3 regions of the Streptomyces sp. HSG2 genome follow, and region 2 is predicted to be linked to each of the others. Evidence: riboswitches for the same ligand, from Rfam matches in the RefSeq annotation. Region 2 holds a riboswitch; each other region holds the start of a gene.

Region 1 (10,525 bases), 2.0 Mb from region 2:
CGTGCTCGACGACGCGCACGGCCTCGGCGTGCTCGGCGCCGGGGGACGCGGCGCCCCCCACGCGGCCGGGCTGGCCGGCGACCCCTCCGTGGTGGCCACGGTGACGCTGTCCAAGTCGCTCGCCGCGCAGGGCGGCGCCGTCCTCGGACCGACCCGCGTCGTGTCCCACCTCGTCGACACGGCCCGCACGTTCATCTTCGACACGGGGCTCGCGCCCGCGTCGGCGGGCGCGGCGCTCGCCGCCCTCCGCGTGCTGCGCCGCGAACCCGAGAGGGCGGTCCGGGCCCGGACGGTCGCGGCGGGGCTGCACGCCCGGCTCACGGCGGCGGGCCTGCCCTGCGCCCGACCGGACGCGGCCGTCGTCTCGGTACGGGCTCCCTCCGCCGAGGACGCGGTGCGCTGGGCGTCGGACTGCCGATCCGCAGGTCTTGCCGTGGGCTGCTTCCGCCCGCCGTCCGTGCCCGACGGAGTCTCCCGGATCAGGCTGACGGCGCGCGCGGACCTGGACGACGCCCGAGTCGAACAGGCGGTGACCACTCTCCTCACGACGGCACCCGGATCCGGCGTCCGCCCGGGGTGAGGGTCCCTCCCGCCCCGGCCCCGCCGGCAGCCTCCCGGGATGTCGGGCCGCTGCCGCGGGAACGGGGGCGACGCCGTCCATACGGGCGGAGTTCACCGCTTCGAGGGACAGGGGCGGGCGCATCCCGGCGGATCGACGCCCCCGGCGCCGCCGTGATGGCAGTCTGGCGTGTGAAGCACCGGTCAGGGACCGTACTCGCACCATCCGACCCGTGTCGGACCGCGGTCCCGTGGGAAAGGGACCCCCGCGCGATGGCAGACCACCTGGCAGCATCCGTCACTCTGCCGACCGATCCGGCCTCGGTCTCCACGGCTCGCGGCTACGCCGTCGGCACGTTGGTCGAATGGGGTCTCGGCGTGGACACCGACGCCGCCGAGACCATCAGGCTCGTCGTCTCCGAACTCGCGACCAACGCGGTGCGGCACACGCTCGGACAGTCGCCCAGCTTCACCGTGGAACTCGTCCTCGACCGAGACGAATGGCTGTACGTGGGGGTGACGGACAGCCACCCCCGATTCCCCCGGCGACTGCCCGCGACCGGTCAACAGGACAACGGCCGGGGCATGGTGATCGTCCGGTGTGCCGCCGCCGAACGCGGGGGCAGGGTCCGGGTCAAGCCCACCCGTGAAGGTGGCAAGACGGTCTCCATCGAGCTTCCCTGGACCGGGCCGGACGGCCTGGCCGGGGGTCCCGAGCCGACGGGCCGGAGGGTGGCGGTCGGCCTCGGGGCACCGGCCACCACCCCCGGATGAATCAACGCACGCGGCCGTACCGGACGCTGCTGGTCCAGATCCGTTGGAGGCGGACCACGTCCCCCGTCTTCGGCGCATGCCAGATCCGTCCGCGCCCCGCGTAGATGCCGACGTGGTACACGCCCCGACCCGAGTGGAAGAACACCAGGTCCCCGGCCTTGCGCTGGCGTGCCGACACGTGTCGGGTGCGGTTGTACTGCTGGGCGGCGGTGCGCGGCAGCCGCTTGCCCGCGGCCTTGAAGGAGTACAGAGTCAGGCCGGAGCAGTCGAAGCGGTGAGGCCCGGTGGCCCCGTACTGGTAGGGGGCGCCCTTCTTGGAAGCCGCCACCCGGAGCGCCTTGGAGGCCGCCGCCGCGGCCGCGGCCTCCGAGGCCGCGCCGGGGACCACCACGGAGCCACCCACGGCGGCGAGAGCGAGAGCGGAGGCGGTACCCGCTCGGGCGAGAAACGTCGGGACACGATCGAGCGCGGTCATGCGCAACCCTTCGTCAGCCGCCTGTGAAGGATGACCTGTCGGATTCGGGCCGGCGAAGTTGCCCGGCCGCACACGTGCGGCTTCACCCCAAGGACCGCTCGGGCTCCCGTCCGTGACGGCCGTCCCGGCGACCCGTCGTGCTCGGGTCCTCCACTCCTGCCGATCCACTCCTGTCGACCGGTCATCCGGACGGCGGCAGGACTCGGCGTCCGCCCGAATCGCCCCGCCGCGGCGGCGAGGGCTTGTCGTCAGTCACGGATCTTGCTGCACCGCGAAGCGAAAGTCCCGGCGGGACGGGGGAGCTGTGTTGTCGGCCACCCTCGGTCCGATCGGGTGGACAAATCGGCGCACCGCGCCACGCCGGCACCCCGGCCCACCCTCGGACCAGCGACGACCGGCCACGCGCCCGTCCCCCGGCGGACGTTCCGCGCAACTCGGACCGGTCGGTGGCGGGGCTGGGGGGTGGTCCGTTCGGGGGTAGGCCATTCGGCCCGTTCGGCGCCTCCCCGCGTCGTCGGGGGCGTCGGCGGGGAACCCGGTGGGACGGCCCCGGCCGTCCCGCTCGGGGCCTTCTGTGGGCGCAGCGCCCTCACCGGTGTGACGATTCCCCGTCCCCGCGCCCCCGAGCCGGTGGCCCGGCCCGGCGTACGCCCCGCACGAGAGGCCGCCGGAGCACGCCGAGCGGGATTCCCCCCCCGCACGGCCCCCCGACGGGACGCCCCGCCCGACGACCCGGCCCCGAAGGGCCCGCGGATGGGTCGGCCGGCGCGCGAACGCGTGGCCCCTCGCGCGTCAGTCGGTCAACACCCGCTCCAGCGCCGCCAGCCCCTCGTCCAGTTCCCCGGCGGCGATGGTGAGCGGCGGCGCGATCCTGATGGTGGACCCATGCGTGTCCTTGACCAACACGCCCTCCCGCGCCAGCCGTTCTCCGACCTCTCGCCCGGTGCCCAGCGCGGGGTCCACGTCCACGCCCGCCCACAGCCCCCGCGTCCGGAAGCCGACGACGCCCCGCCCGGTCAACCGAGCGAGTCCGACGCGCAGCCGCTCGCCCAGCTCCGCCGCCCGGCGCTGGAAGTCGCCCGTCTCCAGCAAGCCCACCACCGCCTCGCCCACGGCGGCGGACAGGGGGTTGCCGCCGAACGTCGACCCGTGCTCGCCCGGGTTGAGCACCCCGAGCACCTCGCGGCTGCCGACGACCGCCGACACAGGTACGATGCCTCCGCCCAGCGCCTTCCCGAGCAGGATCAGATCCGGGACGACCGACTCGTGCTCGACCGCGAGCGTGCGTCCGGTGCGGCCGAGTCCGGACTGGATCTCGTCCGCCACGAACAGGCACCCCGCTTCGCGGGTCACCTCCCGCACCCGGGTCAGGTAGCCGTCGTCCGGGACGATCACCCCTGCCTCGCCCTGCACCGGCTCGACGAGCACGGCGGCCGTCGACTCGTCGACGGCCGCTTCCAGCGCGGCGGTGTCGTTGTACGGCACGACGCGGAAACCGGGGGTGAAGGGGCCGAACCCGGCACGCGCCGTCTCGTCGGTGGAGAACCCGACCACGGTCGTGGTCCGGCCGTGGAAATTGCCGGCCGCGACCACGATGGTCGCCCGGCCCCCGCGTACGCCCTTGACCTCGTAGGCCCACTTGCGGGCCACCTTGATGCCCGTCTCCACGGCCTCCGCTCCGGTGTTCATGGGCAACACCATGTCGGTTCCGGTGAGCGCCGCCAGCCGCTCGGCGAAGGAGGCGAGGCGGTCGTTGTGGAAGGCGCGGGAGGTCAGCGTCACCCGGTCCAGCTGGCGGTGCGCCTCCCGGACCAGCGTAGGGTGCCGGTGCCCGAAGTTGAGGGCCGAGTAGCCGGCCAACAGGTCCAGGTAGCGGCGGCCCTCGACGTCCTCCACCCAGGCGCCCTCCGCACGGGCGACGACCACGGGCAGGGGATGGTAGTTGTGGGCCAGGACGTGCTCCTCGGCCCGGATCAGGTCGGCCGACGAACGGGTGCGGGCGGGCGCGGTCATCGTCGGTCCTCCCGGATCTCCTGGGTGCAGCACTTGATGCCGCCCCCTGCCTTGTGGAACTCGGACAGGTCGACGGGGACGGGGACGTATCCCCGCTCGGCGAGTCGGCCCGCCAGGGCGGTCGCCGCGGACGAGATGAAGACGTGTCGGCCGTCCGACACGGAGTTGAGCCCGAAAGCCAGGGCGTCATGGCGGGTGGCCGTCACCGCGTCGGGATAGAGCCGCGCCAGCACCTCGCGGCTGCCGGGGGAGAACGCCTCCGGGTAGTACGCGATGTTCGCCTCCGTCCCGGCCTCGGGGTCGTCGAGGACGAACAACGCCGTGTCCAGGTGGTAGAAGTAGGGGTCCACCAGGGTCAGACCGATCACCGGCGCGCCGAGGTATTCCTGGGCCTCCCGATGGGCCTCGCGGGTGGTGCGGAAGCCGGAGCCCCCCAGGAGCCACCGTCCCGCCGGCACGAGGTCGCCCTCGCCCTCGCAGACCGACTCGGGTTGGTGTACGTCGTAGCCGCGCTCCTTGAACCACGCCGTGTACGGCACGGACTCCGGTCGGCGTTCCGGCGCCAGGAAGCGGGAGCCGAGGACGCGCCCGTCCACGACGACGGCCGCGTTGGCGGCGAACACCATGTCGGGCAGGCCCGGCACCGGCCGGATGGTCTCGACGGTGTGGCCGTGCGCGCGGTACGCCGCGGTCAGGGCGCGCCACTGTGCCATGGCACGGACGGTGTCGACCGCGGCGTCCGGCCGCATCCACGGGTTGATGGCGTACCGGACGGCGAAGTGATCGGGGTCGCAGAGCAGAAAGCGACGCGGGCGCGCTGGACGGGAGTGGCTCACGGACTGCCTCCGCTTCGCTCACGGGGGGTGATGGGGCACTGACACCACGGTAGAAAGCGGTACCAACGGGCGACAAGGAACGAGAGCTGCGTGTTGACGCAGGATCGTTGCGCCTGGACCTGGCTCAGCGCACGTCCGATGCGTGGTCCGGAGGGGGGCCTTCGGGTGTCGCGTCGCCGTCGGCACCCAGTCGGTTCGCGCCCGCGTCCGGGCTGTCGGGGATCAGATGAGACAGGACCATCACGCTGATCGTCTTGCGGATGAACGGCTCGGTGCGAATCCGCTCCAGCACCTCCTCGAAGTGCTCCACGTCCCGCGCCCGCACGTGCAACAGGGCGTCAGCGCCGCCGGTGACCGTCATGGCGGCGGTGATCTCGGGATGGTTGCGCACCACCTCCGCCAGGCGCCGCGGCGGGGCGGCGCCCTCGCAGTACACCTCCACGTACGCCTCGGTCCGCCACCCCATCGACGAGGGCCGCACGGTGGCGGTGAAACCTGTGATCACACCGGTCTCCCGCAGGCGGTCCACGCGACGCTTGACGGCGGTGGCCGACAGTCCGACGTCCGCGCCGATCTCGGCGAAGGAGGTCCGGGCGTTCGCCATGAGGGCGCGGACGATCTTCCGGTCGAGGGGGTCGAACTCGGTGGGCCGGTGAGTCATCGATACCGTCCTGGGTGGGCTCGGCCCGGCCCTCGGACCGGGAGGGGAGGGGCGGCCGGTCCGCCGGAGGGCGCGCGGGGCCGCCCTCGCGCGCGACGGGGCTCGGGTCGGTGCGGTGGGGTCGTCCGGGCGGGGCCCGCCTCAGGACCGGGCGGAGATCGTCGCCAGGGTGAGCAGACCCAGTACCACCCAGGCGAACCAGAGCCAGCCGTTGCCGCCGAGCGCCACCGAGTAGGCGGTCACCGCGACCAGTCCGCCGAGCGTCAGAACGCCCATCGCCTTCGTGGAACCGTCCAGGGAACGGGGCATCGTGACACCCTCCTCGTAGGCCGTTCCCCCCATCCTGCCCCAGCCCGGGACGGATGCCGAACGCTGCGGACGTCAGCCGCTTCGGGCGTGCAGCGACGCCAGGTAGGCGTTGTAGGCCTCCAGCTCCCGCTCGCCGTCGCGGTCGGCGGCGCGGTCCGTGCGACGGGCCTGACGCTGATCGGAGGCGTACCACTGGAACAACAGTGCGATGAGGACGAGGACGGAGGGGATCTCGCTGAAGGCCCAGGCGATCCCGCCCGCCGCGTTCTGGTCGGCGAGCGCGTCGATGCCCAGCGAGGCGGCGGGGTTCGCGTAGGTCTCCACCATCGGGGCCGTGGCCATCATCAGCGCGATCCCGAAGAAGGCGTGGAAGGGCATGCCCGCGAACAGTTCCAACATCCGCATCAGATGTCCGGGACGGTGCGGCCCGGGGTCGACGCCCATGATCGGCCAGAAGAAGACGAGGCCGACGGCGAGGAAGTGCACCATCATCCCGACGTGCCCGGCGCGCGACCCCATCAGGGCGTCGAAGAGCGGCGTGAAGTACAGCCCGTAGAGGCTGGCGATGAACATCGGGATGGTGAAGGCCGGATGGGTGACGATCCGGATGTATCGGCTGTGCAGCAGCCTCAGCAGCAGTTCGCGCGGGCCGGTGCGGCCCCGGCCGGCCGGTGGAAGGGCACGCAGGGCCAGAGTGATCGGCGCGCCCAACAGGATCAGGATCGGCGACACCATGCTGATGATCATGTGCTGCACCATGTGCACGCTGAACATGGCCATGCCGTAGTCGTTCAGCGCCGTGCACATGGTCAGCACGATGCTCGCCACGCCCAGCGCGAAGCCCACGGTCCGTCCCACCGGCCATCGGTCGCCGCGCCGCACCAGACGGGCGACGCCCCAGGCGTACAGCGTCAGTGCCAGCAGGCAGGACACCAGGAACACCGGATCCGGAGACCACTGGAGTCCTCGGGCCAGCGTGAACGGCGGCAGGTCCATCATCATGCCGTGCCCGCTGTGATCCATCCGCCGGCTCCTGATCCGTAGGGTTCGCGCGTTCCGCGACACGCCGTCCGACGACGGCATTTGTCCGCACCAGAGTAGAACCGCCCCCGGTCGCGCCCGCGACCGGGGGCGGTTCTGCCGCCGGTCGGGGCTAGAGCACGCACTCCGCCTCGGCGTACCGGCCCTCGGGGACGGTCTTGAGGGACTCCACCGCGTCGGCCAGTGGCACCGTGACGATCTCCGTGCCGCGCAGCGCGGTCATCCGGCCGAACTCGCCGCGGTGGGCGGCCTCCACCGCGTGCCAGCCGAACCGCGTGGCGAGCACCCGGTCGTACGCCGTCGGGGTGCCGCCGCGCTGGACGTGTCCGAGGATCACCGGGCGCGCCTCCTTGCCCAGGCGTCGCTCCAGCTCCAGCGAGAGCTGGCGGGCCACCCCCGCGAAGCGTCGGTGGCCGTAGACGTCCTCGCCGCCTTCGTCGAAGGCCATCGTGCCCGGCTCGGGCTTGGCGCCCTCGGCGACCACGACGATCGCGAACCGCTTGCCGGCGGCGAAGCGCTCACCGACCTTGGCGGTGAGCGCGTCGATGTCGAAGGGGCGCTCGGGAACGACAACGGCGTGCGCCCCTGCCGCCATGCCGGAGTGCAGCGCGATCCAACCGGTGTGGCGGCCCATCACCTCCACGATGAGCACGCGCTGATGGGACTCGGCGGTGGTCTTCAGCCGGTCCAGCGCCTCCGTCGCCACCGTGACGGCCGTGTCGAAGCCGAAGGTGACGTCCGTCGCGGAGATGTCGTTGTCGATGGTCTTGGGCACGCCGACTATCGGCAGGCCGTGGTCGGACAGCAGCCTGGCCGCCTTCAAGGTGCCCTCGCCGCCGATCGGGACGACGGCGTCGAGCCCGAGATCCCGTACGTGCCCCCTGGCCCGTTCCACGCCGTCCCGGAGGTGCTCGGGACGGACCCGGGAGGAACCGAGGATCGTGCCGCCGAGCGCCAGGATGCCGCCCACGGCGTCCAGGTCGAGCTTGAGGTAGTCGCCTTCCAGGAGGCCCTTCCAGCCGTCCCGGAAGCCGACGACCTCGTCGCCGTGGTCGGCGACGGAGCGGTGTACGACGGACCGGATCACGGCGTTCAGGCCGGGACAGTCGCCGCCGGAGGTGAGGACACCAATGCGCATAGCCCGCTATACCTTCTCCACATGGGCTTGGGGACCGGACCGCGCTGTCCGGCTCGATCCCCGCCACCCTAGCGGCATCGGCGGGTCGCCCCGAACGGTGTGTCCGACAGCTGGACCCACCCGCTCACCTGTGCGGACGGGCTGTCGAATGCGCCTGCCGCACCTCGACGGAACGTCCCGGTGTCCCCGGCGGACGAGGCCGTTGCCCGCCGGTCGACCGTGACCTAGGCGGGCTGCTCGGCGGCCGCGATGCGTTCCTCGCGCAGCGCCTCGTACCACCGGTCGTCCGTCGGCGGCAACGCGTTGACGTCGAGGGCCAGCTTCAGCAGCAGGTCGGCGATCTGAGGGTTTCGGGCCAGCACCGGTCCGTGCATGTAGGTCCCGAAGACCGTGTCGTTGTAGGCGCCCTCGGTGCTGTCGCCCGTGCCGTTGCCGTTGCCGAAGCGGACCCGGGCCAGGGGGCGGGCGGTGGGGCCCAGGCGGGTGACGCCTTGGTGGTTCTCGAATCCGGTCAGCGGTGGCAGGCCCAGGCGCGGGTCGATGTCGCCCAGGACGTCGCCGACGCATCGCTCGCCCTCGCCGCGCATCGAGACCACATCGAGCAGCCCGAGACCCTGCTCACGTCTGCCGAGGTCGTTGACGAACTCGTGGCCCAGGATCTGGTAGCCGGCGCAGACGGAGAAGAGGATGGCGCCGTTGCCCGCCGCCCGCTCCAGCCCGCCGTCGCGGCGGAGTCGCTCCGCGGCCAGGCGTTGGGGGCGGTCCTCGCCCCCGCCGATCAGATAGATGTCGCCGGAGGTGGGGATCTGCTGGTCGCTGCGTACGTCCACCCGGGCGACGTCCAGGCCGCGCTGCCGGGCCCGGCGTTCGATGACGAGGACGTTGCCCTGGTCGCCGTAGGTGCTGAGCAGGTCCGGGTAGATCCAGACGACCCGGAGTTGGTTGTCGCTCACGAGACTCCCTGAGGTGCGGTGGTCAGTTGCCGACCCGGCGGCGCAGATCCTGGAAGGCGGTGTAGTTGGCGATGACCTCGATCCGGCCCGGCGGGCACAGCCGCACCGCCTCGTCGAGGTTCTCGCACACCTGGAACCGCTGGTCGGCGACCTCCAGTCGCACGGCCAGGTCCAGCCTGCGGTCGCCGACGACGCAGATGGGGTGGCCCGAGAGCCGACCGTAGTCCACGTCCCAGAGCCAGGAGGTGTCGGTCCCGTCGGCGCCCCGCGCGTTGACCGACAGGATGACCGGCGTCGGGGGCGGGTCGATGAGAGAGAACGTCTCCAACCAGCCGGCCGGGTTCTTCGCCAGCAGAAGGCGCAGGTCCCGGTCCTGGAAGCGCACCACGTCGTAGCGCCCCGCCACCGCCTCCACCTCGTGCATGCGTTCCAAGGCGACCTGGGGCGGTACTCCGAACACGGCGGCCACCGCCGCGGAGGAGGCGGCGTTGGCCTTGTTGGCCCGCCCCGGCAGTCGCAGCCGGATCGGCCACGCGGACCCCTGGGGGTCGAGCACGTGGTCGCCGGAGAGCGCCCAGGTCGGCCGCGGTCGACGGAACCCGCACTCGCCGCAGAACCAGTCTTCGCCGGGGCGCTGCATCACGCCGCCACACGACGGGCAGGACCAGGCGTCGTCCTTCCACATCTGGCCCGCGGCCACCCAGACGACGTGCGGCGAGGAGGACGCGGCCCACACCACCAGCGGATCGTCGCAGTTGGCCACGACCACGGCCTTCGAGCCGGCCAGTCCCTCCCGCCAGTTCTCCGCGAGCATCCGGGTCTCGGCGGCGCGGTCGAGCTGGTCGCGGGAGAGGTTCAGCAGGGCGATGCACTTCGGATCCGTGTCGCGGGCCACCCCGGCGAGGTACTTCTCGTCCACCTCGATGACGCCGAAACGGGCGTCGGAGTTGCCCGCCAGCGCGGAGGTGATACCGGCCGGCATGTTGGCGCCCAGGGCGTTGGAGACGACCGGCCCGGCCGCCCGGAGGGCCTCCGCGATCAGTCGGGTCGTCGTGGTCTTGCCGTTGGTCGCCGAGACCAGGACGACGTCCAGGTTCTGGGCCAGCCGGGCGAGCAGGTCGGGATCGAGTCGGAGCGCGATCCGGCCGCCGATCACCGAGCCGCTGCCGCGTCCGGCGGCGCGGGACGCCGCCGCGACCGCCTTGCCCGCGGTCACGGCGAGCTTGGCCCGCGGCGTGAGCGGGTCCGAGTTGCCTGCCATCAGTTCTCGATCCTCCTTGCGTACGCGCCGCGCCCGAAGCCTGTGGAGATGGCCGGCCACGTGGTGTGGACCTCAGCCTATCGAGATCATCGCGCACTCCCGAATCCCGCCTCCGCCCCCGGCGGACGGGGCGACGTCCGCCCCTCCCCGGCCCCGTAGCCTGAGGCGCATGCGATACGGCTCGATCCCGGGCGCCCACGGGCGCGTGCGGCCCCTCACCCTGCTCGGCGACCCGGTCCTACGGGAGCCGAGCCGTGACGTCACCGACTTCGGGCCCGGGTTGGGCCGCCTGGTGGAGGACCTGTTCGCGACCATGTACGCGGCGGGCGGTGTCGGCCTCGCCGCCTGTCAGGTCGGCGTGCCGCTGCGGGTGTTCGTGTACGACTGCCCGGACGACGAGGACGTCCGACACCTGGGCCACCTGGTGAACCCGAGGACGGTCGCCACCGACGGGGTGGTGGTGCGCGGTCCCGAGGGCTGCCTCTCGCTACCGGGTCTGGAGGGCG
Region 2 (10,525 bases):
GGGACCTGGTGGACCGGCGAACGCACCCGGCCCGACCGGTCCAGCACGACGGCGGCGCGGGCGAAGAGGGGGCGCCCGGCGTCCCGTGTCTCGGGCACGCCCAGTGCCCGACCCAGCGAGAGGTCGGAGTCGCCCACCATCGCGAAACCGAGCCCGTGGCTCTCGGTGAACGCGGCGAGACGGTCCGGGGTCTGCGCGCCCACGCCGAGGACCAAGGCGCCGTACCGCGCGAAGGTCCGGGCGGCGTCACGCGCCGAACACAACCCGGCGGTGCACCCGGCCAGGGCCGGCAGGCGTTCGCCGATACCGGGTTCGGTGATGAAGAGGAGTACGGTCCACTCGTGCTCGGGCGAGGGGACCACCATGGGGCCCGCTGTGGTCCGGACGGTGTGGCGCATGCTTTCTCCTCCGATACGAGCGGGGCGGGTCCGCCGCGCCGCACGCCGATGCTCCCAGCGTGTCCGCGCCGTCGAGGGCGGCGGGCCCCGACCGTCGCCCTTCCGTCCCGTACCCTCCCCCGTCCGCCCGTCCACCGTCCACCTTCCCCCGCCTCTGCCCGCCGACCGCGCGGCCTTCTCCCGGACCGCGCGACCGTCGCCGCCCGCGGTCGCGGGTCGACCGTCCCCCGGAGGTCCTGATGCCCCTCCCTTATGTCCTGCTGTCCGCCGCCGTCTCCCTCGACGGCTTCCTGGACGACACGTCCCCCGACCGGCTCGTGCTCTCCGGCCCCGACGACTTCGACCGCGTCGACGAGGTGCGGGCCTGGTCCGACGCCATCCTGGTCGGTGCCGGCACGATCCGGGCGGACAACCCCCGTCTGTTGGTCGGATCCGCGCGGCGGAGGGCGGCGCGGGTCGCCGAGGGGCGTCCGGAGTTCCCGCTCAAGGTCACCGTCAGCGCGACCGGCGAACTGGATCCCGCCGCCGCCTTCTGGCGCACCGGCGGTGAGCGGCTGCTCCTGACCACCGACCGGGGAGCCGCGCGGGCGCGGGCGCTGGGCGTCGCAGCCGATGTCGTCGCGTTGGGGGCGGAGGTGGACTGGCCCGCGGCGCTGCGGCATCTGCGCGAGGCGCGCGGAGTGCGTCGGCTGATGGTCGAGGGGGGCGGCGTCGTCCACACCCGACTGCTGTCGGAGGGCCTCGTCGACGAACTCCACCTGGTGTTCGCCCCGGTCCTGGTCGGTGACCCGGACGCGCCCCGCCTGTTCGGGCCGGCCGCCTACCAGCGGGGGCGCCTGCGGTTGTTGGAGTCCCGGACGATCGGGGACGTCGTCCTGGCCCGCTATGTGCCGACCGCCCCCGGTGCGGGCGGCGAGGTCGCGCCGGCCGATCGGCATTGGCTGGCCCTCGCCTGCGACCTGGCGACCCGATGCCCCCCGTCCCGTACGGCGTTCAGCGTGGGAGCGGTGGTGGTCGCGGCAGACGGCACCGAACTCGCCCGCGGTCACTCGCGGGAGGGCGGCGATCCGGCCGCGCACGCCGAGGAGGCGGCTCTGGCGAAGGTCGATCGGGCCGACGCCCGACTGGCGACGGCCACCGTCTACAGCAGTCTGGAGCCCTGCGCCCGCCGATCCTCCCGCCCGCTGCCCTGTGCCCGGCTGCTGCTGGAGGCCGGCGTGCGTCGTGTGGTGACGGCGTGGCGGGAGCCGGACACCTTCGTGTCAGGGGCGGACGGCGGCGGGGTGTTGGCGTCCGGCGGCGCCGACGTGGTCGTCCTGGAGGAGTACGCGCGACGTGCCGAGGCGCCCAACGCGCATCTGACCCGCCCCTCGTGAGGTCGGCGGCGGTTCGGCGTCCGACGCGGGGCGTGGCGGCGGGCGCCATGGGGGTGTAGGCCGGGGCCGGGGGAGGGGTGGAGGGCGGTCGGCTCGGGAGAGAGAGGGGAGGCGGGGGTGCCCGCTTCGGACGCCCCCGGTGACCCGTGCGCGGGCACCCCCGCGAATGGCGTACACTGGTGGCACACCGACGCGGGGTGGAGCAGCTCGGTAGCTCGCTGGGCTCATAACCCAGAGGTCGCAGGTTCAAATCCTGTCCCCGCTACTGATGGACACCGGCCGGAATCCCCAGGGATTCCGGCCGGTGCTCTTTTCCGTCGGGTCGCCACGGTTTTCCCTTGGTCCGTCTCGCCGGCTGCCGCGAAGCGATCCGGGACTCTCACGCTCGGTGATCTTCCCGTAGCCCGGAGCACGGCTCTTGACGGTATGTCAACTGTGTTGGGGCGGGCCCCGCGGGTTCCGGGGGGGTGCGCGGAGGGTGCCTTGCCCTGTTTCGGACCCTCAAGTCCCCAATGGGCGTGCCGAAATCGGCAACGATCAAGGGGAACGACTTGGAATCCGCACCCCCCGTCTATTAACGTTCGATAACGCAGCGCGGTCGTCCCAGCCGTCACAGATGTCGGCCCCGTGCGCACGCGCCGAATCCCGTGCAGAGATGCCAGGAACCGGGGAACCACCACATGGGGTGAATCGAGCGTGTCCGGCCGTGGAGACACGGCGGGTATACGCGCGTAGGAGACCTTCCCGCTCCGAACCCGTCAGCTAACCCGGTAGGCGATGACGGAAGGAAAGGAGTGCGCCCACGTGGCGTCCAACCGGCCTGCTCCCGAGGCCCCGTTCGTGCACGACCAGCCGGGTGGCCGGCCCTCCGACCGACGCGACGGCGACACATTCGTCCACGGCGCCCCCCAGGGTGACGGCGGCGGGTGGGAGGAGTGGAACCCCACCGCCGAGTCCGTCCGCCCCGTCCGGGGCCGGCACCGGGTGGCCAAGCAGCGCGGCGGTCTCGCCCGCAGTTCCACCGTCCTCGGCGTGGGTGTCATCGCCGCCGTCGGCGCCGGTGGCCTCGCCACCGCGCAGACGGGCAAGGCGCCGGTCGCCATCTCGCTGCCCGACCTGTCGCACGTCGGCTCCGTGATCGCGGACGAGGACACCGTCCCCGAGACCCCGGCCCCGCTCACCACGATCGGGATGACCGCCACGGACAGCGCCGACGGCGCCTCCGACGCCGGCGAGGCCCTGCGCGCCCGGATCGTGGCGCAGGCCGAGAAGCAGCAGGAACAGGTGGACACCCAGGTCGCCGCGGAGGCGCGCGCCGCCGCGGAGAAGGAGGCGGCCGAGGCCGCCGCCAAGGCCGCCGAGGAAGCAGCCGCCGAGGCCGCCGCCGCGAAGGCGAAGGCCGACGAGGAAGCGCGGAAGAAGGCCGAGGAGGAGCGGCTGGCGAAGCTCGCCAAGCAGTACACGCTGCCCACCTCCTCGTACACCATCTCCTCCTCCTTCGGTCAGGCCGGCGCGTACTGGTCGTCGGGCTATCACACGGGTGTCGACTTCGCCGCCCCCACCGGAACGCTCCTCAAGGCCGTGCACAGCGGCACGATCACCTTCGCGGGGTGGGACGGCAGCTACGGCTACAAGACCGTCCTCACCCTCGACGACGGCACCGAGGTCTGGTACGCGCACCAGTCCTCGATCAGTGTCGGCGTCGGCCAGAAGGTCGCCACCGGGGACGTCATAGGTCGGGTCGGTGCCACCGGCAACGTGACCGGTGCGCATCTGCACATGGAGGTCCGCCCCGGGGGTTCCTCCTCCGGTGTGGATCCGCTGGCCTGGCTGCGGGACAAGGGCCTCACGCCCTGACGGTTGCCCCGGAGCGGGCCGGTTCAATCCGCTCCCGTCCGGGGCCGCGTCGATCCGTTTCCGTCGGTCCCGTCCCGGCACCCCGGGATGGGAGCGTCGGTCGACACGCGCCGGGGTCGCGGGCCGACCGGCGGGTCCCGACGGGGAGACTCAGCCTCGCGTGGGGTCCACACGTCGAAAGAGCAGGTCGTTCACCCGGTGCCCCTTGTCGAGCCCCTGCGCCTCGAAGCGGGTCAGGGGTCGGTGGGCGGGGCGCGCGGCGAAGCCGCCGTCGGGGCGGGTGTTCGCGAAGTCGGGGTGGCGGGTGAGGACGTCGAGCATGTGCTCGGCGTAGGGCTCCCAGTCGGTGGCGCAGTGCAGGATCGCGCCCGCGCGGAGCCGGGACGCCGCCAGACCGAGGAACTCGGGCTGGATCAAGCGACGTTTGTGGTGCCGCTTCTTGGGCCAGGGGTCGGGGAAGTAGACGCGCAGGCCGGCGAGGGAGTGGGGCGGCAGCATCTCGCTCAGCAGGATGATCGCGTCGCCGTTGGCCACCCGGACGTTGCGCAGCCCCTCGCGCTCCGCCAGGGAGAGGAGGCTGCCCTGGCCCGGGGTGTGGACGTCCACGGCGAGGATGTTGGTGTCCGGGTCGGCGGCGGCCATCTCGGCCGTGGCCTCCCCCATGCCGAAGCCGATCTCCAGTACGACCGGCCCGCCGTCGCCGAACAGCTCGGCGAGGTCGAGCACCCGCCGGCCGTCGACGTCGACGCCCCAGGTCGGCCACAGGCGCCGCAGGGCGTCCGCCTGGCTCGCGGTGACTCGGCTCCGGCGGGGTTGGAAGCTGCGGATCCGGCGGTCGAAGTGGGCACCGGCGGGGTCGGCGGCGGGCCCCTCCGGGAAGCGGGGCTCGCGCTGGGCCCGAGTTGGGCGCGGAGGTGTGGCGGAGGGGCCGTCGCCGCCCAGAGGGGTGGCGGACGTGCCGGGGCCCGCCGTGGCGGCGGTCGGTGCGGGGGCGTGGGGCGAGTCGGACACAGTGGGTCGATTTTACGACCTCCCGGCTGGGGTGGGGCAGGCGGACCGGGGCAGCCGGGCCGCCCGGCCCCGTCTTCGCACCGCATCCCGCGCCCGTGCCTCGATCACGCGCCGGGCCCCGCCCTCTTGCCGCCCCCGTCCCGCCTCTCCGCCGCCGGTGCCCCACGGCCCCGGGGGCGGAACCCCGCCGCCTTCTACCGGCCGGGCCCCTCGGGGGACGCGTGGTCGCTCTGCTCGCCGAACTGCGTCCCGGCCAGCTCCCGGTACAGCGAGTCGGCCGCCAGCAGCTCCCGGTGCGTGCCCGTCGCCCGCACGCGACCCTCGCTGAGGACCAGGATCTGGTCGGCGGCCACCACGGTGGAGAGCCGGTGGGCGATGGCGACGATCGCGCACTCCCGGGACAGCTCGCCGAGGACGTCCCGCAACGCGCTCTCGGACCGCGCGTCCAGGTGGGAGGTCACCTCGTCCAGCAGCAACACGGACGGGTGCTGCAGGAACGCCCGGGCGATGCTGAGCCGCTGCCGCTCTCCTCCGGACAGGCCCGCTCCCTGGTCGCCGAGCTGGGTTTCCAGGCCTTCGGGCAGCGCCGCCACGACGTCGGCGAGCTGGGCCTTCCGCACCGCCTCGTCGATCTGCGAGGGCGTGGCCTCGGGGTGGGCGTAGACGAGGTTCTCGCGGATCGTGCCGCTCATCGCGGCGGTGTCCTGCTGGACATAGCCGATGTGCGATCGGAGGGCTTCGAGGGACAGCGAGTCGAGTGCCTGGCCGGCCAGCTCGATGCGGCCCGAGGTGGGCTCGTAGAAGCGCTCGATGAGATGGAACAGCGTCGACTTCCCGGCCCCGGAGGGGCCGACGATGGCGCTCAGCCCGCGTGCCGGGATGGCGAAGCTCGCCCGGGAGAGGGCCTGCGGGCCGTCGGGGCCGGCGTAGCCGAAGGACACGTCGTCGAAGCGAACCGCCGGGTCGTGGTGCCGGTCCAGGTCGGCGGGCGCGGGTCGCGTCGCCACCGGGTCCGGCTCCTGCGGGATCTCGGCCAGCTCCGTGACGCGCTGCACGGCCGCGCGACCCTGCTGGAACTGCCCGATCGAGATGAACACCACGACCAACGGCGACACCATGTAGAACAGGTACATGATGAACGCGGTCAGGTCTGCGAGCTCCATGCCGCCGCCGGCCACCCGGGTCATCCCGACCGCGACCGTGATCGCCAGGGACGCCTGCAACCCCACGTTCATCGCCGGCGCCATGAGGGCGTTGAGGGCGCCGACCCGGACACCGGAGTGACGGGCCCGGGCGGCCAGTTCCGCGAGCCGTTCCTGCTCACGCCCCTCGGCCCGGGCGGCCTTCACCGTGGGCAGGGCGCTGAGCACGCGCTGGATGCCGATGCCGAAGTCCCCGGTGTCCTCCCGGTTCCGCAACGCCGCGTGGCGCAGACGCCGCGCGATCAGCAGGGCCACGACACTGGCGACGGCCAGACAGCCCAGGGTGATGAGCATCAGCCAGGGATCGATGATGAACATCAGGACCACACCACCGATGGTCATGAAGCCGTTGATCGTCAGTTGCGCCAGGCTCTGGGACAGCGCGATCCGGACCAGTGAGGTATCGGTGACCATCCGGGTCTGCACGTCCCCCTGCGGATGGGTGGTGAACGCGGCGAGCCTGGCCCGCAGCAGACGCCCCGACAGCATCCCTCGCACGTCCCGGACGATGTTCTCGCCGGCCCGTCCGATCAGATAGGCCTGAAGGGAACTGAACACCGCGTCCGCCAGGAACAGCAGACAGAGCACGGTGACCGGCCAGGCCAGTGACTCGCCGAGACCCGCGGAACGGACCAACAGGCCGATGACGTACGGCTGCGCGAGCCCGGCGGACACGCCGATGACACCGATCAGGGTGCCGACGACGAGAAGGGTGCGATGCGCGCCCGCCATCCTCCACACGGAGGCGCTCCGGGTTCCGGCGCGCGCGTCCGGGGGAGCGGTCGCGGCGATCGGCTCGGGGGCTGGTCTGTTCATTCGTACCCCTGTCGTGTGCCGGACTGGCGATGTCCGCCGCGAGGTTCTCGCCGGGCGCCGTCGCCATCGGGGCCCGGCCACGGCTCACACCCGCCGCGCGGGCGACGGGGGCCGCGCACGGGCCGGCCTCACCCGGTGGACATATCGGTCACAAGACATCGTTGCTCATAATTCGCCCGATGTCTCATTCGTTCCTAGTCTGGTGAGTAGGCACATCGACCGCATCGTCACGATGTCGGGGGATTCTGGCGGTGCCCGACCTTTTGGAGGGGCGGATGCCGAAGGCGCGCAATCTGCCTGCGAAGGCCATGTCGTTTTTCCTGGGCCCGATACCCGTGTCCCGCGAGCGGGCCATGGGCGTCGCGGAGCGCCTCGCGGCGACGACGACACTGGTCTCCAGCCTCGAATACCTGCGGCGCCCGGAGGATCGGCAGCCCGGTGGGCTGAACGACTGGGACATAGCCCGTGACGCCCTGGTGGTCTACTCCCCGCTTCGTCGCAAGGTCCTGGACATCATCGGCGACCGGCGGACGACCAACGCGCTCTTCGCCGGCCAGGCCGTCGCCGCGGCCTCGCTGCTGTTGCCCGGCAACGGCCGGTGGCGTGGAGCGGCCAACCTGTTCCTGGGACTGGTCAACGTCGGTCTCTACGCCCGACGGCGGTACGGCACCGACGGCTCGGACCAGGTGGCGGTCCTGGTACAGATCGCGATGGGGGCGGCCCGGCTGTCCCGGGTGCCCCAGGTGCGGGACGCCCTGCTCTGGTACGTCGCCCTCCAGTCCAACCTCTCCTACGCCGTCTCCGGATGGGTCAAACTCCTCGGTCCCGAGTGGCGGGGCGGCCAGGCGCTGCCCGGCATCATGCGGACCCGGACATACGGCCACGAGGGCATGTGGCGCTGGGCGCACGACCACCCGGTTCCCGGACGCCTGCTGGCGCACAGCGTGCTCGCCCTGGAGTGCCTCTTCCCGCTGGTCTACCTCCCCGGCAGGCACCTGGTCCGGCCGATGGTCGTCAGCGCGGCGGCCTTCCACGCCGCCAACGGCTACTTCATGGGGTTGGGCCGCTTCTTCACGTCGTTCACGGCGATGCACCCCGCGGTCGCCTACACGACCACCCCGCGCTCCCGCCCCGAGGTGGCCGGTCGGGACGACACCGCGGTGAAGGCCGCCGGCATCGCCCTGGCCGCGGCCGTCGCCATCGGCTTCCTGCGCGCCGCCGACCGGCGGCAGTGGGTCCGGGACAGCTGGCCCGGCAGCAAGAGCGTGGCCACCCGACACGGCAATCGGATCAGCTACTTCCGCACGGACGGCACCGCCGAGGGCGACCGGCCCGTGGTCGTCTTCTGCACCGGCCTCGCCGCCTCGCCGGAGATGTTCGGCTGGCTGCTCCAGACGCTCGGTGACGACGGCCGCAGCGACGTGGTCACCTACAGCCGGGCGGGGACCGGGCCCAGTTACTACTCCGGGTCGGAGCCGTACACCCTGAACGAGTCCGTCGACGACCTGATCGACCTGATCGACGAGGTCGCCCCCGAGGGGCGGCGGGTCGTCCTCGCCGGCCACTCGCTGGGCGGGGAGATCGCCCGACGGGCCGCGCTGCGGCTCGGCGACCGGGTGAGCGCCATCGTCTACATCGACAGCTCCCACCCCGAGGAGTTGCAGCGGTCGGAGGCGCAGAGCGAGACCGCCGCACAGCTGGACAGCTCCCTTGGGATCGTCACCACCAGCCTGCGCAGCGGCATGGGCGTGCTCATGCCGCACCCGGAGTGGGTGGGCGACCTGCCGGCCGGGATGCGCCCCCGGGCGTTCGCCCAGTACGCCGACAGTCGGATGTGGTGGGCGGGACGCCGGGAGTGGAAGGCCGCCGAGGAGGACTTCCGCGCCTTCGAGGGGCCGCTGGGGAAGCAGTCGAGCCACGCCCTGGTGATCACCGCGGAGAAGACCGTCACCCACGACCCCGTGCACGCGCAACTGTGCGAGGAGACCGGTCAGGCCCACGAGGGCGACGGCCGTGTCGTGCGCTCGGTGACGATCCCGCTCGCGGGTCACGAGTCGCTGGTGACCAACCCGCGCTTCGCCCAGCAGACGTCCCGGCACATCGTCACCTTCCTGCAGGACATCGGGGCGGTCCGGGAGAAGGACGCCGCCGACGACGACGAAGCCGTCGCGGCGCGGCCCATCCCGTCCGAGGACGGCTCGCCCGCGACCGAAGCCCGGAATGAGTGATCACATGGCTGTGACATCCGTGAGCAGCGTCTTCACCGGGCCGGGCGGGATCACCCGTCTGGTGTGCAGCGGCATGCTCCTGAGCACGCTGGCGGCACAGCATCCCAACCAGATGTTCGCCCGGGTGAACAAGCTGGACAAGACGTCCGTCCTCCTGCCGAACTGGCGCTTCTTCGCGCCGACCCCGGCGCAGCACGACTACCAGTTCCTCTACCGGACGCTGAGCTACGACCGGGAGACCTCGCCCTGGCAGATGGTCGAGGTGATCAACGAGCGGCGGCTGGCGCAGTTCGTGTGGTTCCCCGGCCGGCGCGCGGAGAAGGCCATCTTCGACCTCTGCCAGGAGGTCCTCACCGTGCTGGGCGACGGCTTCGAGGTCGCCGCCCACCACCCGGCCTACCGCATGCTGGTGGAGTTCATCCGCGACCGGGTCAACCGCTCCGGCGCGCCGGGAATCAAGGGATTCCAGTTCGCGCTGGCCCGCGCGGCCGGTCACGACCCGTCGGAGGAGCCGCAGATCGTCTTCGTCTCCCCGTACATCCCGCTCCGCCCGGCCGAGGAGGACTCCGGCCGCCCGGTGGCCCGCAAGGCCGCAGACGGCACCGCGCCCCCCTGAGACCGAGGCGCGCCGGGAGGGCCGCCCGCGACCCAGCGGGCGGCCCTCCCGGCGCGAGTCGGTGGGGCGCCTCAGGTGACGGTGACGGCGTGCGCGAGGCCCACGGTGGCGGCCATGGCGGCTCCGATGGTCGTCACGCCGGCGCCGGCGGCGTGCGCCATGGCGGCCATGACCAGCGTCGGGATCGGCGGGTCGGTGTGCCGACTCGGGGCGTGCTCGTCGAGTTCCCGAGGGTCCTGGTTCGCCATGACTGTCTCGGTGCCGACCATGGTGTGCCTTCCTCCGGTGGTCGTGTCGGGCTTCGCCGCCTCGGGATGGGGCGATGCGCGACTCGCGTACGCGTCTCTTCCCGCCGTCCCGGGACCCAGGACGGCGGGACGCTTCCTTCGCCGGATGCCTCGGGCGCGCCCTTCGGTGCGGAGACCGGCGCGGAGAGGCTTTCGCTTCTCGGGTCCGGTCGAGGCGCGGGGCCGAAGTCCGGACGGCATACGCCATCCTGACTTCGGCCCCGTCGGGCGGTCAGCCGTCGACGGCTTCGGCCACTCCGTAGGCGGCCCCGGTCAAGGCCCCGACGGAGAGGCCGGCGCACACGGCCGCGGCCGGGGTGAAGGTCACGGGGGCCGATGCCTGTGCGTGCCGGCCCGGCTGGTCCTCGCGGAGGTCGCCGGGAGCCGCGCCGTCCAAGGCGGTCCGAAGGGGGGTGGTGGCGTTCACGGGAGGTCTCCGTTCTCCTTGTCGGTTCTCTGTTTCTCCGGCGACCCGGGTGGTCTCCGGACGAGGGGAGCGTTGTCGGTCGCGCCCTCGCGATGGGGGGTTGTGGTCAGCCGAACACGGTCACGGCGTACATGGTCGCCACGGGGGCGCCGGCCGCCAACACGCCGACGACGCTCATGCCCACGGACACGGTCACGGCGATGAGGGTGGTGCTCGCCCGGCCGACGTGCCGACCCGGATCGTTCTCGTCGAGTGCCTCGGCGGTCAGAGCGGCGAGGATCGTTTCGGTGCTCATGGCGGGCCCTTA
Region 3 (10,525 bases), 510 kb from region 2:
TGACGACCGCCACCACGATCGTCCCCGCCCCCAACCTCCCGCGGAAGGCCCCGATCACCAGGCCGACGCCGAAGACCGTCAGCGCGGCGGCCAGCCCGAACCGCACGCTGGTCAGGGCCGGCTGGCTCGCCCAGGCCAGGCCGGTCGCCAGCCCCCCCGCGGCCACGGCGGCCAGGAACACCCAGCCTCCGATCCATCGCGGTCGGTCCCGCCGAGCCCGCTTCCCGTCCGACATCGCCCCGCCCCCGGGCCCGGACCGACCCGCCGCGGCCCACCGCTCCCTGAGCCGATCCGGCCCCGTGCCCCAGAAGTGAGCCTCGCCACCGCCGGAAGGGGAGCCCCGCCGACCCTCGCCGGTCGGGTCCCCGGCGGTCACCCCGCCGTCCTCGACGAGCGAGGCCCGCCACCAGGAGGCCCCGGCGGTGGGCACGGGCGGCACCGGGGGTGCCTGGGCCTCCGGCGGAGCCTCCGCGGCGGTCTGCGCCGCCAGCGGGTCCGGACCCGGCAGGCCGCGCCGACGCGACCAGTGCCCCGCCCCGAGCAGCACCAGGGAGAGCAGTACCGCGAAACTGAGCACCCCCCCGGTGTTCAGCATCGCGAGGAACAGCCCGCAGCCGACCAGGGAGAGGAGCAACGCCGCCAGCGTCGGCGCGTCCACCCTGCCCGTCAACAGCTTGCGCGCCTCGCTCTCCTCCTCGTCCTCGGAGGGGACCAGGAGCCAGGCGAATCCGTAGAAGATCAGACCCAAACCGCCGGTCACGGCGAGGACCGGCAGGGCGATCCGGAAGATCACCGGGTCCATGTCGTACCGCCGACCCAACCCCGCGCACACGCCGGCGATCAGTCGGTGCGAGCGGTCTCGGCGCAGGGGCGCCCACGAGTCCGGTCTTCCGGGACTCTCGGCGCCCGCCCCCGTGCCCCCGGCGGGAACGTCGCCGAGCGGCTCCGCTGCCGGCCGGGCACCCGGTTCGAGGCCGTGCGCGGCGTTCTCGTGCTCTGACATGCCTCCATGGTGACCGGAGCGAACCGCCGACCGCGGTGCGGAGGACCCTGACCCGACCCGGAAATCCGACCCCGGTCGACCCTGTCGAACGGCCGCTCGGGCGGACGCGTTCCGCCCGGAGGGGGCAGGCCCGCTGCCGGGCGCCGAACGCGGTCCGGGTGGCGCTATCGACGTCGGGCGGCTCGACAGCCGTGGGTCGGTCCGGGCGGGCGACCTCGGGCGGCCGGAGGGCGTGGCCGGGCCCGCGCGGAACCTCCGCCGACGACGACGATCGAAGAGGACCGTGTCAGGGAGGCCTCCGGGGAGACCCTGATGTCGTGGCCGGGCGGGCGTGTGATCATCGAGAACATGCCGGACGCAGCAGTGGGCGCGGGAGAGCCGCCCGCCGAACCACGGCCCTCGCGCAAGCTCTACCGCAGCGGCGACGGCCGCTGGCTCGGCGGCGTGGCCCGAGGGCTCGCCGGACACCTCGGGCTGCCGGTGACCTGGGTGCGGCTGGTGTTCGTCGGCCTCTTCATGGCGGACGGACTCGGGGCCCTGCTGTACGCGGCGTTCTGGTTCTTCGTTCCGCTCGGCGTCGGGGGAGTCGACCCCCGCAGGCCGCCGGCGATGGTGGCGACCGACACCGCGCCGGACGGTCGCCGCAGGCTGATCGCACGCCGCCCCGACCGGGGACAACTCGTCGCCCTGCTGCTGATGGTGGTCGTGGCCCTGGTCTTCGCCGGAAACGTCGAACTCGGCGGCGGAGTCCGTCTCTACCTCTGGCCCGTCGTCCTGGTCGGCGCCGGCGTCGCCCTCGTCTGGAGGCAGGCCGACGACGCCCGCCGCGCGCGCTGGGTCGAGGTCGGTCGGCGGGGGAGCACGGTCGCCCTCCTGCGGACCGGGGCCGGAGTGCTGCTGGTGACGGCCGGAGTGACCGGCATCCTCGTGCTCCGCGGTTCCGCGCAGCTCGGCTCCATCCTCCAGGCCACCCTCGCGGTGCTGGTCGGCGTCGCCCTCCTCGCCGGCCCGTACCTGGTGCGGATGACGCAGGACCTCTCCGAGGAACGGCTGATGCGCATCCGCGCCCAAGAGCGCGCCGAAGTCGCCGCTCACGTCCACGACTCGGTCCTGCACACGCTGACCCTGATCCAACGCAACGCCGACAGCCCGAGCGAGGTCCGCCGGCTCGCGCGGGCCCAGGAGCGCGAGCTGCGCGCCTGGCTCTACAGACCGGAGGGCAACGGCAAGCACCAGGAAGAGGAGCCCACTACCCTGGCCGACGCCGTCCGCCGCGTCGCCGCCGAGGTCGAGGACGAACACGGCGTCCCGATGGAGGTCGTGGTCGTGGGCGACTGTCCCCTGGACGACAGGATCCGCGCGCTGACCCAGGCCGCGCGCGAGGCGATGGTGAACGCCGCCAAGTACGGTGGCGGGGGCGGTGCCGTCCAGGTCTACGCCGAGGTGGAGTCGGACCGGGTCTTCGTGTCCGTGCGCGACCGGGGCCCCGGCTTCGACCTCGACTCGATCCCCCCCGACCGCATGGGCGTCAGGGAATCGATCATCGGCCGGATGGAGCGCAACGGGGGGACGGCACGCCTGCGCGCGGTGCCCGGCGGGGGCACGGAGATCGAGCTGGAGACGGAGAGGGCGGAGGCGTCATGAGCGAGCACACCGGGACGACGAGGGGGCCGGTCGAAGACCCCGCCGGACGGCGGGTGCGGGTGGTCCTCGTCGACGACCACCGCATGTTCCGGACCGGTGTCCAGGCGGAGATCGGCGACACCGGGCGGACCGGTATCGAGGTGGTGGGGGAGGCCGCGGACGTCGAGCAGGCGGTCACGGTGATCACCGCGACCCGACCCGAGGTCGTCCTGCTCGACGTGCACCTCCCGGGCGGAGGCGGTGTCGAGGTGCTGCGCCGCTGCGCCGCGCTCGCGACCGACTCCGAGCGTCCGGTGCGGTTCCTCGCGCTGTCCGTGTCCGACGCCGCCGAGGACGTCATCGGCGTCATCCGCGGCGGCGCCCGCGGCTACGTCACCAAGACCATCACCGGGGACGACCTCGTCGACTCCGTCTTCCGGGTGCAGGAGGGCGACGCGGTGTTCTCCCCGCGACTGGCCGGGTTCGTCCTGGACGCCTTCGCCTCGACCGAGGCCCCGCCCGTCGACGAGGACCTCGACCGGCTCACCCAGCGCGAACGCGAGGTACTGCGCCTGATCGCCCGGGGCTACGCCTACAAGGAGGTGGCCAAGCAGCTCTTCATCTCCGTCAAGACCGTGGAGTCCCATGTCTCCGCCGTCCTGCGCAAGCTCCAGCTGTCCAACCGCCACGAGCTGACCCGCTGGGCCACCGCCCGTCGGCTGGTCTGACCACCGGTCGGCGGTGGGCGCGTCCGCCGCCGGGGCCTGCGCGTCGGGCGGCGCCGGGGGCTTCGCCGGGCCGGTGCGGGCCGCCCTCGGAGCGCTGCGTAGGCTCCGGGCATGGACGTACTCATCCACTTCTTCGTCGGCCTGCACGTCATCGGCATCGCGGCCCTGCTGGGCGGATTCCTCACCCAGACGAAGGCGATGGGCCAGGGCCTCGCCCGCTACACCCCGGCCATGCTCCACGGCGCCCTGACGATGTTGATCACTGGGATGGTCCTGGTCGGCCTGAACGAGGCGGACGGGCGGCCGGTCGACAACGTCAAGGTCGGTGTGAAACTGGCGCTGCTGGTCGTGATCCTCGGACTCGTCTACGTGAAGCGGGACGAGGAGAGGGTGCGAAAGAGCCTGTTCGGGCTCGTGGGCCTGCTGACCGTCGCCAACGTCTTCATCGCCGTCCTCTGGACCTGAGCGCCCGCCCCGCTCCCGCCGCCGCCCTCCCGCCCGGGGACGGCGGACCCCCGGTCGCGGACCCCGCACCGAGCCCCGCCCCCCGTCGTGGTCCCGACGGAGGGCGGGGCGCGTCGCTTCGGCGGGACGTTCGCTCAGGCGGGTCGCACGACGCCGCGGACCGTGGACTCCCCGTCGAGGACCACGGAGTCCTCGCGCACGTACGAGCCCGGACCCGGCGCGTGGATCATCATGCCGTTCCCCACGTGGACGCCCACGTGGGCGGGGTCGTCGGAGAAGAAGACCAGATCGCCTGGGCGCGCCTCGGAGAGGGGGACCACCGTGCCCGCCCGGGCCTGGTCCCGAGTGCTCCTGGGCAGGGCCACGCCCGCCGCGGTCCAGGCGGCCCGGGTCAGGCCGGAGCAGTCGTAGGAGCCCGGGCCGGTGGCGCCCCAGACGTACGGCTTGCCGATCTGGGCACGGGCGAAGGCGACCGCCTTGTCGCCCTTGGGCGCGTACCCCGAGTCGCCGGACGGCACGGTTTCCGACGCCCGACCGCCGAGCGGGGCGGGGCCCTCCACCGGATCCGGGCCGGTTTCCGCGGTCGCCTCCCCGGCGTCCCGGCCGGGCCCGGGAGTGGTCTCCCACGCCTCCGGGGCCGCCTCCCACGGGTCCGGGGCGGTCCGTCGGGTGCTCGTCGCGGTCGCGTCCTCCCGGGAGAGGGCCCCCGTGTCCGGGACGGGCGCCTCGGGGAAGCCGTCCGGCCCGGCGCCCCCGACGACCGTCGCGCGGACGTCGTCGACCGACGTGGCCTCGTCGCCGCGCCACTCCCGGCGCTCCTCGCGAGCCCACGGCTCGCCGTCCCCGGCAGGGTTCGCGGTCACCGAGGGCGGGGCGGCGTCCGTCGTGTTCGACGCGGACCGTTCGCGGGCGGCGTCGGCCAGCATCCGCCGCGCCGCGGCCAGCTGCTCCCCGACGCGCGCCTTGGCCGCGTGCGGGTCGTTCCGGGGGGCGGGCCGGAGGTCCCCGGGGGAGTCCGAGGACTCCCCGGACCGTTCCCGCCGCCCCGGCGACGAGGAGGCGTCGCCGGCGACCTCGGGACGCCCGAACGGCTCCGCGGGTGAACGGCCCTGGGCGACCGCCGCCCCGCCGTCCGTGGCCCCCGCCGGGCGCATGTCCGCCGTCGGGGGCCTGGTGCCCGAACGGGTGGCCGCCGAGGCCCCGGAGGCGGGCTCTCCGGTCCGGCCTGCCCCCCGGGAGGGGCCACCGCCATCCGGATCCCCCCGGCGCGCCCCTCGGGCGCCGCGGCCCTCGTCTCGGAGGCTGTCCACGCGCTCGCGCTGCCGGGCGGTCCTCTCGCCCCGCGTGGGCTTCCCCGCCCTCGCCCCCGCCTGGCGGTAGAGGGCGTCGACCCGCCGCTCGACCTCGTCGAGGCTCGGGCCACCTCCGTCGGAAGGGGCGGCGGTCGAGGTCGAGGGGGAGAGGAGGGCGACGGAGGCGGGCCCATCGGCGGCGCGGGCGGGGGGGCGGGCCGCCGCGGCCCGGGAGCCCGTGGGACGGGACTTGCGGTGCGACGCCAAGGGAGGCGACTCCTTCCGTGCTCCGCCTGCCGGGTTAGCTGTCGGGTTCGGGCGGATCGGTGCGGAAGGCTGCCCTACGGCCCGCGCCCGAAGCGGGTCGCGGGTCGATTCACCCCGGGTCTCGGTTGGGTCCCCGGCTCCGGGAGCCGCGCGGGCGCCCAGGATTCGGCGGGGGTCGCGCGGCCCGGCGTCGTTCGCCGGAGGAGGCGTGCGGCCCGCCCGCACCGTAGCCAACTCGTATGCCACCTGGGAAGTTTGCCGGGTGATATGCCCGATACATTTTCGTGACCCGCCGTCGAGGGGGGCACCTGGCGCTACCATGACCGTCGGCGACCTTCCGCGCGCGTAGGGGAGGCGATCGGGGGCGACCCGCGGACGCGACCCGGCCGTCGGTGCGGCGCCCTAGACTCGGAGCGCGATGAGCAGCCTCTTTGACGACAGCTTCCTGGCGAGCCTCCAGGCCCCCCGCGGCCCCGAGGAGCACCCGCCGCCGCCCGAGGACGACCACGCGCCGGAGCCGGTGCCGGGCGATCTGTTCGCCGGCGCCTTCGACGCGCCCGCGGATCGCGACGCCTACTACCGCAACGGCGCGGTGCGCCCCGTGGTGGACCCGGCGGTCCTCCTGGAAGGGCTGAACGACAACCAGCGCGCGGCCGTTCTGCACGCGGGCTCCCCCCTGTTGATCGTCGCGGGAGCGGGCTCAGGCAAGACGCGCGTGCTCACGCACCGCATCGCCCATCTGCTGGCGGAGCGGGACGTCCACCCGGGGCAGATCCTCGCGATCACCTTCACCAACAAGGCCGCCGGGGAGATGAGGGAGCGCGTCGAGCGGCTGGTGGGGCCGCGCGCCGCCGCGATGTGGGTGATGACCTTCCACAGTGCCTGCGTGCGCATCCTGCGCCGGGAGTCCCGCGCCCTCGGTCTCACCTCGTCGTTCTCCATCTACGACGCGGCCGACTCCAAGCGCCTGATGGCCCTGGTCTGTCGTGATCTCGAACTGGACCCCAAGCGCTTCCCGCCGAAGTCCTTCAGCGCCAAGGTCTCCAACCTGAAGAACGAGCTGATCGACGAGGAGGACTTCGCGGCGCGTGCGGCCGACGGCTTCGAGAAGACCCTCGCCCGGGCCTACGCCCTCTACCAGGCGCGCCTGCGGGAGGCCAACGCGCTCGACTTCGACGACCTCATCATGACGACGACGCATCTGCTGCGCGCCTTCCCGGACGTCGCCGAGCACTACCGCCGCCGCTTCCGGCACGTCCTGGTCGACGAGTACCAGGACACCAACCACGCCCAGTACGCCCTCGTCCGCGAGCTGGTCGGCCCCGCCGCGACCGAGGAGGAGGCGCCGCCGAGCCCGGACCGGCTGCCCCCGGCCGAGCTGTGCGTCGTCGGTGACGCCGACCAGTCGATCTACGCCTTCCGCGGCGCGACGATCCGGAACATCCTCCAGTTCGAGGAGGACTACCCGGACGCCACGACCATCCTGCTGGAGCAGAACTACCGCTCCACCCAGACCATCCTCGGCGCCGCCAACGCGGTCATCGAGCGCAACGAGTCCCGCCGTCCCAAGAACCTGTGGACCCACCAGGGCGCCGGTGCGCGGATCATCGGCTACGTCGCCGACACCGAGCACGACGAGGCGCAGTTCGCGGCCGAGGAGATCGACCGGCTCACCGACACCGGGGAGGCCCGTGCCGGGGACGTCGCGGTCTTCTACCGCACCAACGCCCAGTCCCGGGTCTTCGAGGAGATCTTCATCCGGGTCGGCCTCCCCTACAAGGTCGTCGGAGGAGTCCGCTTCTACGAGCGCAAGGAGGTCCGGGACGTCCTGGCCTACCTGCGGGTGCTGGCCAACCCCGAGGACTCGGTGCCTCTGCGGCGTGTCCTGAACGTCCCGAAGCGAGGCATCGGCGACCGTGCGGAGGCCATGATCGACGCCCTTGCCCAGCGCGAGCGGATCGGTTTCGCGCAGGCGCTCAGGAGGGTGGACGAGGCCTACGGCATGGCGGCGCGCTCCGCGAACGCCGTGAAGCGTTTCAACACCTTGATGGAGGACCTGCGCACGGTCGCCGACTCCGGCGCCGGGCCGGCCACGGTGCTGGAGGCCGTGCTGGAGCGTACCGGCTACCTCGCCGAGCTCCAGGCGTCCACCGATCCGCAGGACGAGACCCGCATCGAGAATCTCCAGGAACTCGCGGCGGTGGCGCTGGAGTTCGAGCAGGAGCGAGGCGATGGCGAGGGTGAAGGCGAGGCGGGGACCCTCGCGGACTTCCTGGAGCGGGTCGCGTTGGTCGCGGACTCCGACCAGATCCCCGACGAGGAGGACGGTGACGGCGTCGTCACACTGATGACGTTGCACACGGCCAAGGGCCTGGAGTTCCCCGTCGTGTTCCTGACCGGCATGGAGGACGGCGTCTTTCCGCACCAGCGGGCGCTCGGCCAGACCAAGGAGTTGGAGGAGGAGCGGCGCTTGGCCTATGTGGGGATCACCCGTGCCCGCGAGCGCCTCTACCTCACCCGGTCCACCGTCCGCAGCGCGTGGGGCCAACCGTCCTACAACCCACCCTCGCGGTTCCTGGAGGAGATCCCCGGTACCCACGTGGACTGGCGGCGGACGGGCGCGAGCCCGGCCGGGCTCGCCGGCGGGGGGACGAGTCCGGCGGGGCGATCCCGTTCCTCGGCCCTGGGCGGATCGGACTTCGCCACCCGCCGGTCGGGGGAGAAGCCGACGGTCGCGTTGGCGGTCGGCGATCGGGTCACCCACGACCAGTTCGGCCTCGGCACGGTCGTCGCGGTCAAGGGCGCGGGCGCGAACGCGGAGGCGACCGTCGACTTCGGCGACACCAAGCCGAAGCGGCTGCTGCTGCGCTACGCGCCGGTGGAGAAGCTCTAGCCAGTGCGGTGCCCGTGTGTCGGGTATCGGAGTGCGTCGCCCTCGCCGGACGCCGACGACCAGGTCGCCGCTTCGCCCCGGGCGGACCGCGCGCCTTCGTGCGGACGCCCCACCCTCCCGGAGTCGCGTGGTCACCGAGGCCGGTAGGAGGTGGCCAGGACGGAGACGGTGACCTGGCCGGTCGGCGGAAGGTGATCGTTCAGGTCGGCCTGGGTCAGGTGGCGCGCGCTCGGAGTCATCCCCACCAGGTCGATGGCCTCCTGCCTGGTCAGGGGTGCGGTGTATTCGACATTCCGGGTACCGGTCGCCTGGAAGTAGGGCCCCAACGCCTGTTGCAGGCGCTGTTCCTTGTCCGGGTCGATCGTGACCATCGCGGGGATCCGTGCCTGTAGCTCGGCCAGATGCCGCTCGACGGGGCGCACCACGATCAACCGGCCGGTCGGACGCAGTACTCGGTGGAACTCGGCCGGGTTGCGCGGGGCGAACACGTCCAGCATCACATCGACCGTCCGGTCGACCAAGGGGAACGGACGGAAGACGTCCCAGCTCGCGGCGGCGGCTCGGGGATGGGCTCGGGCCGCCGAGCGCAGGGCGCGTACCGACGTGTCCAGTCCCAGGCCGCGGGCGTCGGGCAGTTGATCGAGTACGCCGGCCAGGTAGTGGCCGGTGCCGCATCCGATGTCCACGACGGTGCCACGACCGGTCAGGACGGCGGCTGCCATACGGGTCAGGGTCCGGCGAATGGGTGCGTACCCGCCAGTGCGCAGGAACCGGTCTCGGGCCTGAACCATGGCCGCGTCGTCACCGCTGGTGGCACGGGTGCCGGTCAGGAGGCTCACGTAGCCCTGGCGTGCGATGTCGAAACTGTGGCCCGATGGGCAGCGCAGTGAGCCGCGGTCGGATCGGAGACCGGCGCGGCACAGTGGGCAGCGCAGTGATTCGAGGAACCGTTCGAGGGCAGGGGGAAGCGGCGCGGGCACAAGGCACTCCTTGCATCGGTGGAGGAAAGGGACCGTGCCCTTGCGCGCTCCGAGAGGCCGCCGTCGCGAGAAGAACAGGGGCCGGGTTCCCGCCGCGCGGGCACGCCGAGGAGGGCGACGTCGTACGGCGTCGCCCTCAGTACCTCGTGATCACAGAGCCTGGGTGTGCCGGGTCCACATGGGCGCACTGTACAAGGCTCGCTCGGGCTCGCCCGAAAGCCGTTGCCTCGCCTGAGCCCTCGAGAGACCCGGCCCGGCGGCGGGGGTTCGCGCCGGACCGGGCGATCACCCGGACGAGGCGGGTGGGTCCCGTGCGGGGTGCCCGAGGGGGCGTGCGCCGGAGGGCGGTGCGGGGTCAGACGGGTTCGAGGTCGTGGCTGCGCAGCCAGGCGAGGGGGTCGATCGGTGATCCGCCGCCCGGACGCACCTCGAAGTGCAGGTGCGGGCCGGTCGAGTTCCCCGAGTTCCCCGAGTAGGCGATCTGGTCACCGGCCTTCACCGAACTGCCGGAGGGCACCTGGTAGGAGGAGAGGTGGCAGTACCACGTCTCGGTGCCGTCCTTCGCGGTCACCACCATCATGTTTCCGTAGGCGCTGTTGTACTGGGTCCGGACCGTGCCGTCGGTGGCCGCCTTCACCGAGGTGCCGTAGGAGACGGGGAAGTCGATCCCGGAGTGCACCGACATCCAGTTGATCCCGGACTGGCCGTAGTACGCGCTCAGGCCCTGCTGGGCGACGGGGAGCGCGAACTTGGGGCGTAGGCGCTCCTTGCGCGCGGCCTCCTCGGCCGCCCGTTTCTTCTCCGCCGCCTGCTGCGCGGCGAGGTCGAGGCGTTCCTGGGTGCGGCTGGCCCGGTCGGCGAAGTCGGTGGCTCCCGCGGAGACGCCGGCGAGCTGGTCGTCGAGCCGGTCGTTGGCGGCGGAGGCCGTGACCGAGGGGGCGTCCGGACGGGCGGTGGTCTCCGCCGATTCGTCGTCCTCGCCGAGACCGCCGACGGAGGCCGCCGCCATGCCGGCCACGCCGACGACGCACGCGGAGGGGAGCGCGATCGTCAGCAACGTCGAGCGTCTGGCCGGCCGCCGTCGCCGGGAGCGGGACGTGGCGCGGGCGCCGGCGGCACGGGCGGTGGCCTCGGCCGGGTACGGCTCCTCCCGGGCGGCCGGGAGCGGGGTGCCGTGCGCGGCGGCCGGCATGTCGTCCGGAGGGGCGTCGGACGGGTGGGAGAAGACGTCCGGCGGGTACGCGCCGAAGGGCGGGTGTTCGCGGCTGTCGCCG

The links. A riboswitch is a leader RNA that binds a small molecule or an ion and turns the genes downstream of it on or off. The one in region 2 is predicted to bind cyclic di-AMP.
Region 1: it holds a riboswitch for cyclic di-AMP, as region 2 does, so the genes downstream of both, JEK78_RS20885 (C40 family peptidase) here and JEK78_RS11625 (M23 family metallopeptidase) in region 2, are expected to answer to the same signal.
Region 3: it holds a riboswitch for cyclic di-AMP, as region 2 does, so the genes downstream of both, JEK78_RS23385 (NlpC/P60 family protein) here and JEK78_RS11625 (M23 family metallopeptidase) in region 2, are expected to answer to the same signal.

Annotation. Positions count from the first base shown of each region.
Region 1 is NZ_CP066801.1:4,794,301-4,804,825, forward strand. It holds gene JEK78_RS20875 (8-amino-7-oxononanoate synthase) at 1-580, shown strand, start outside; gene JEK78_RS20880 (ATP-binding protein) at 832-1,332, shown strand; gene JEK78_RS20885 (C40 family peptidase) at 1,334-1,807, opposite strand; cyclic di-AMP (ydaO/yuaA leader) riboswitch at 1,811-2,025, opposite strand; gene rocD (ornithine--oxo-acid transaminase) at 2,600-3,820, opposite strand; gene ddaH (dimethylargininase) at 3,817-4,656, opposite strand; gene JEK78_RS20900 (Lrp/AsnC family transcriptional regulator) at 4,781-5,317, opposite strand; gene JEK78_RS20905 (hypothetical protein) at 5,459-5,626, opposite strand; gene JEK78_RS20910 (cytochrome c oxidase assembly protein) at 5,699-6,649, opposite strand; gene JEK78_RS20915 (6-phosphofructokinase) at 6,780-7,805, opposite strand; gene JEK78_RS20920 (glutamine amidotransferase) at 8,030-8,758, opposite strand; gene JEK78_RS20925 (MurT ligase domain-containing protein) at 8,781-10,019, opposite strand; gene def (peptide deformylase) at 10,189-10,525, shown strand, end outside.
Region 2 is NZ_CP066801.1:2,752,785-2,763,309, forward strand. It holds gene JEK78_RS11610 (redoxin domain-containing protein) at 1-398, opposite strand, end outside; gene JEK78_RS11615 (dihydrofolate reductase family protein) at 638-1,774, shown strand; tRNA gene JEK78_RS11620 (tRNA-Met) at 1,966-2,039, shown strand; cyclic di-AMP (ydaO/yuaA leader) riboswitch at 2,401-2,566, shown strand; gene JEK78_RS11625 (M23 family metallopeptidase) at 2,579-3,631, shown strand; gene trmB (tRNA (guanosine(46)-N7)-methyltransferase TrmB) at 3,782-4,573, opposite strand; gene JEK78_RS11635 (ABC transporter ATP-binding protein) at 4,837-6,660, opposite strand; gene JEK78_RS11640 (alpha/beta fold hydrolase) at 6,912-8,888, shown strand; gene JEK78_RS11645 (hypothetical protein) at 8,893-9,504, shown strand; gene JEK78_RS11650 (hypothetical protein) at 9,576-9,773, opposite strand; gene JEK78_RS11655 (hypothetical protein) at 10,024-10,218, opposite strand; gene JEK78_RS11660 (hypothetical protein) at 10,325-10,513, opposite strand.
Region 3 is NZ_CP066801.1:3,264,563-3,275,087, forward strand. It holds gene JEK78_RS14065 (PspC domain-containing protein) at 1-1,003, opposite strand, end outside; gene JEK78_RS14070 (ATP-binding protein) at 1,352-2,647, shown strand; gene JEK78_RS14075 (response regulator transcription factor) at 2,644-3,354, shown strand; gene JEK78_RS14080 (hypothetical protein) at 3,466-3,819, shown strand; gene JEK78_RS23385 (NlpC/P60 family protein) at 3,954-5,378, opposite strand; cyclic di-AMP (ydaO/yuaA leader) riboswitch at 5,387-5,559, opposite strand; gene pcrA (DNA helicase PcrA) at 5,797-8,271, shown strand; gene JEK78_RS14095 (putative RNA methyltransferase) at 8,403-9,251, opposite strand; gene JEK78_RS14100 (M23 family metallopeptidase) at 9,607-10,525, opposite strand, start outside.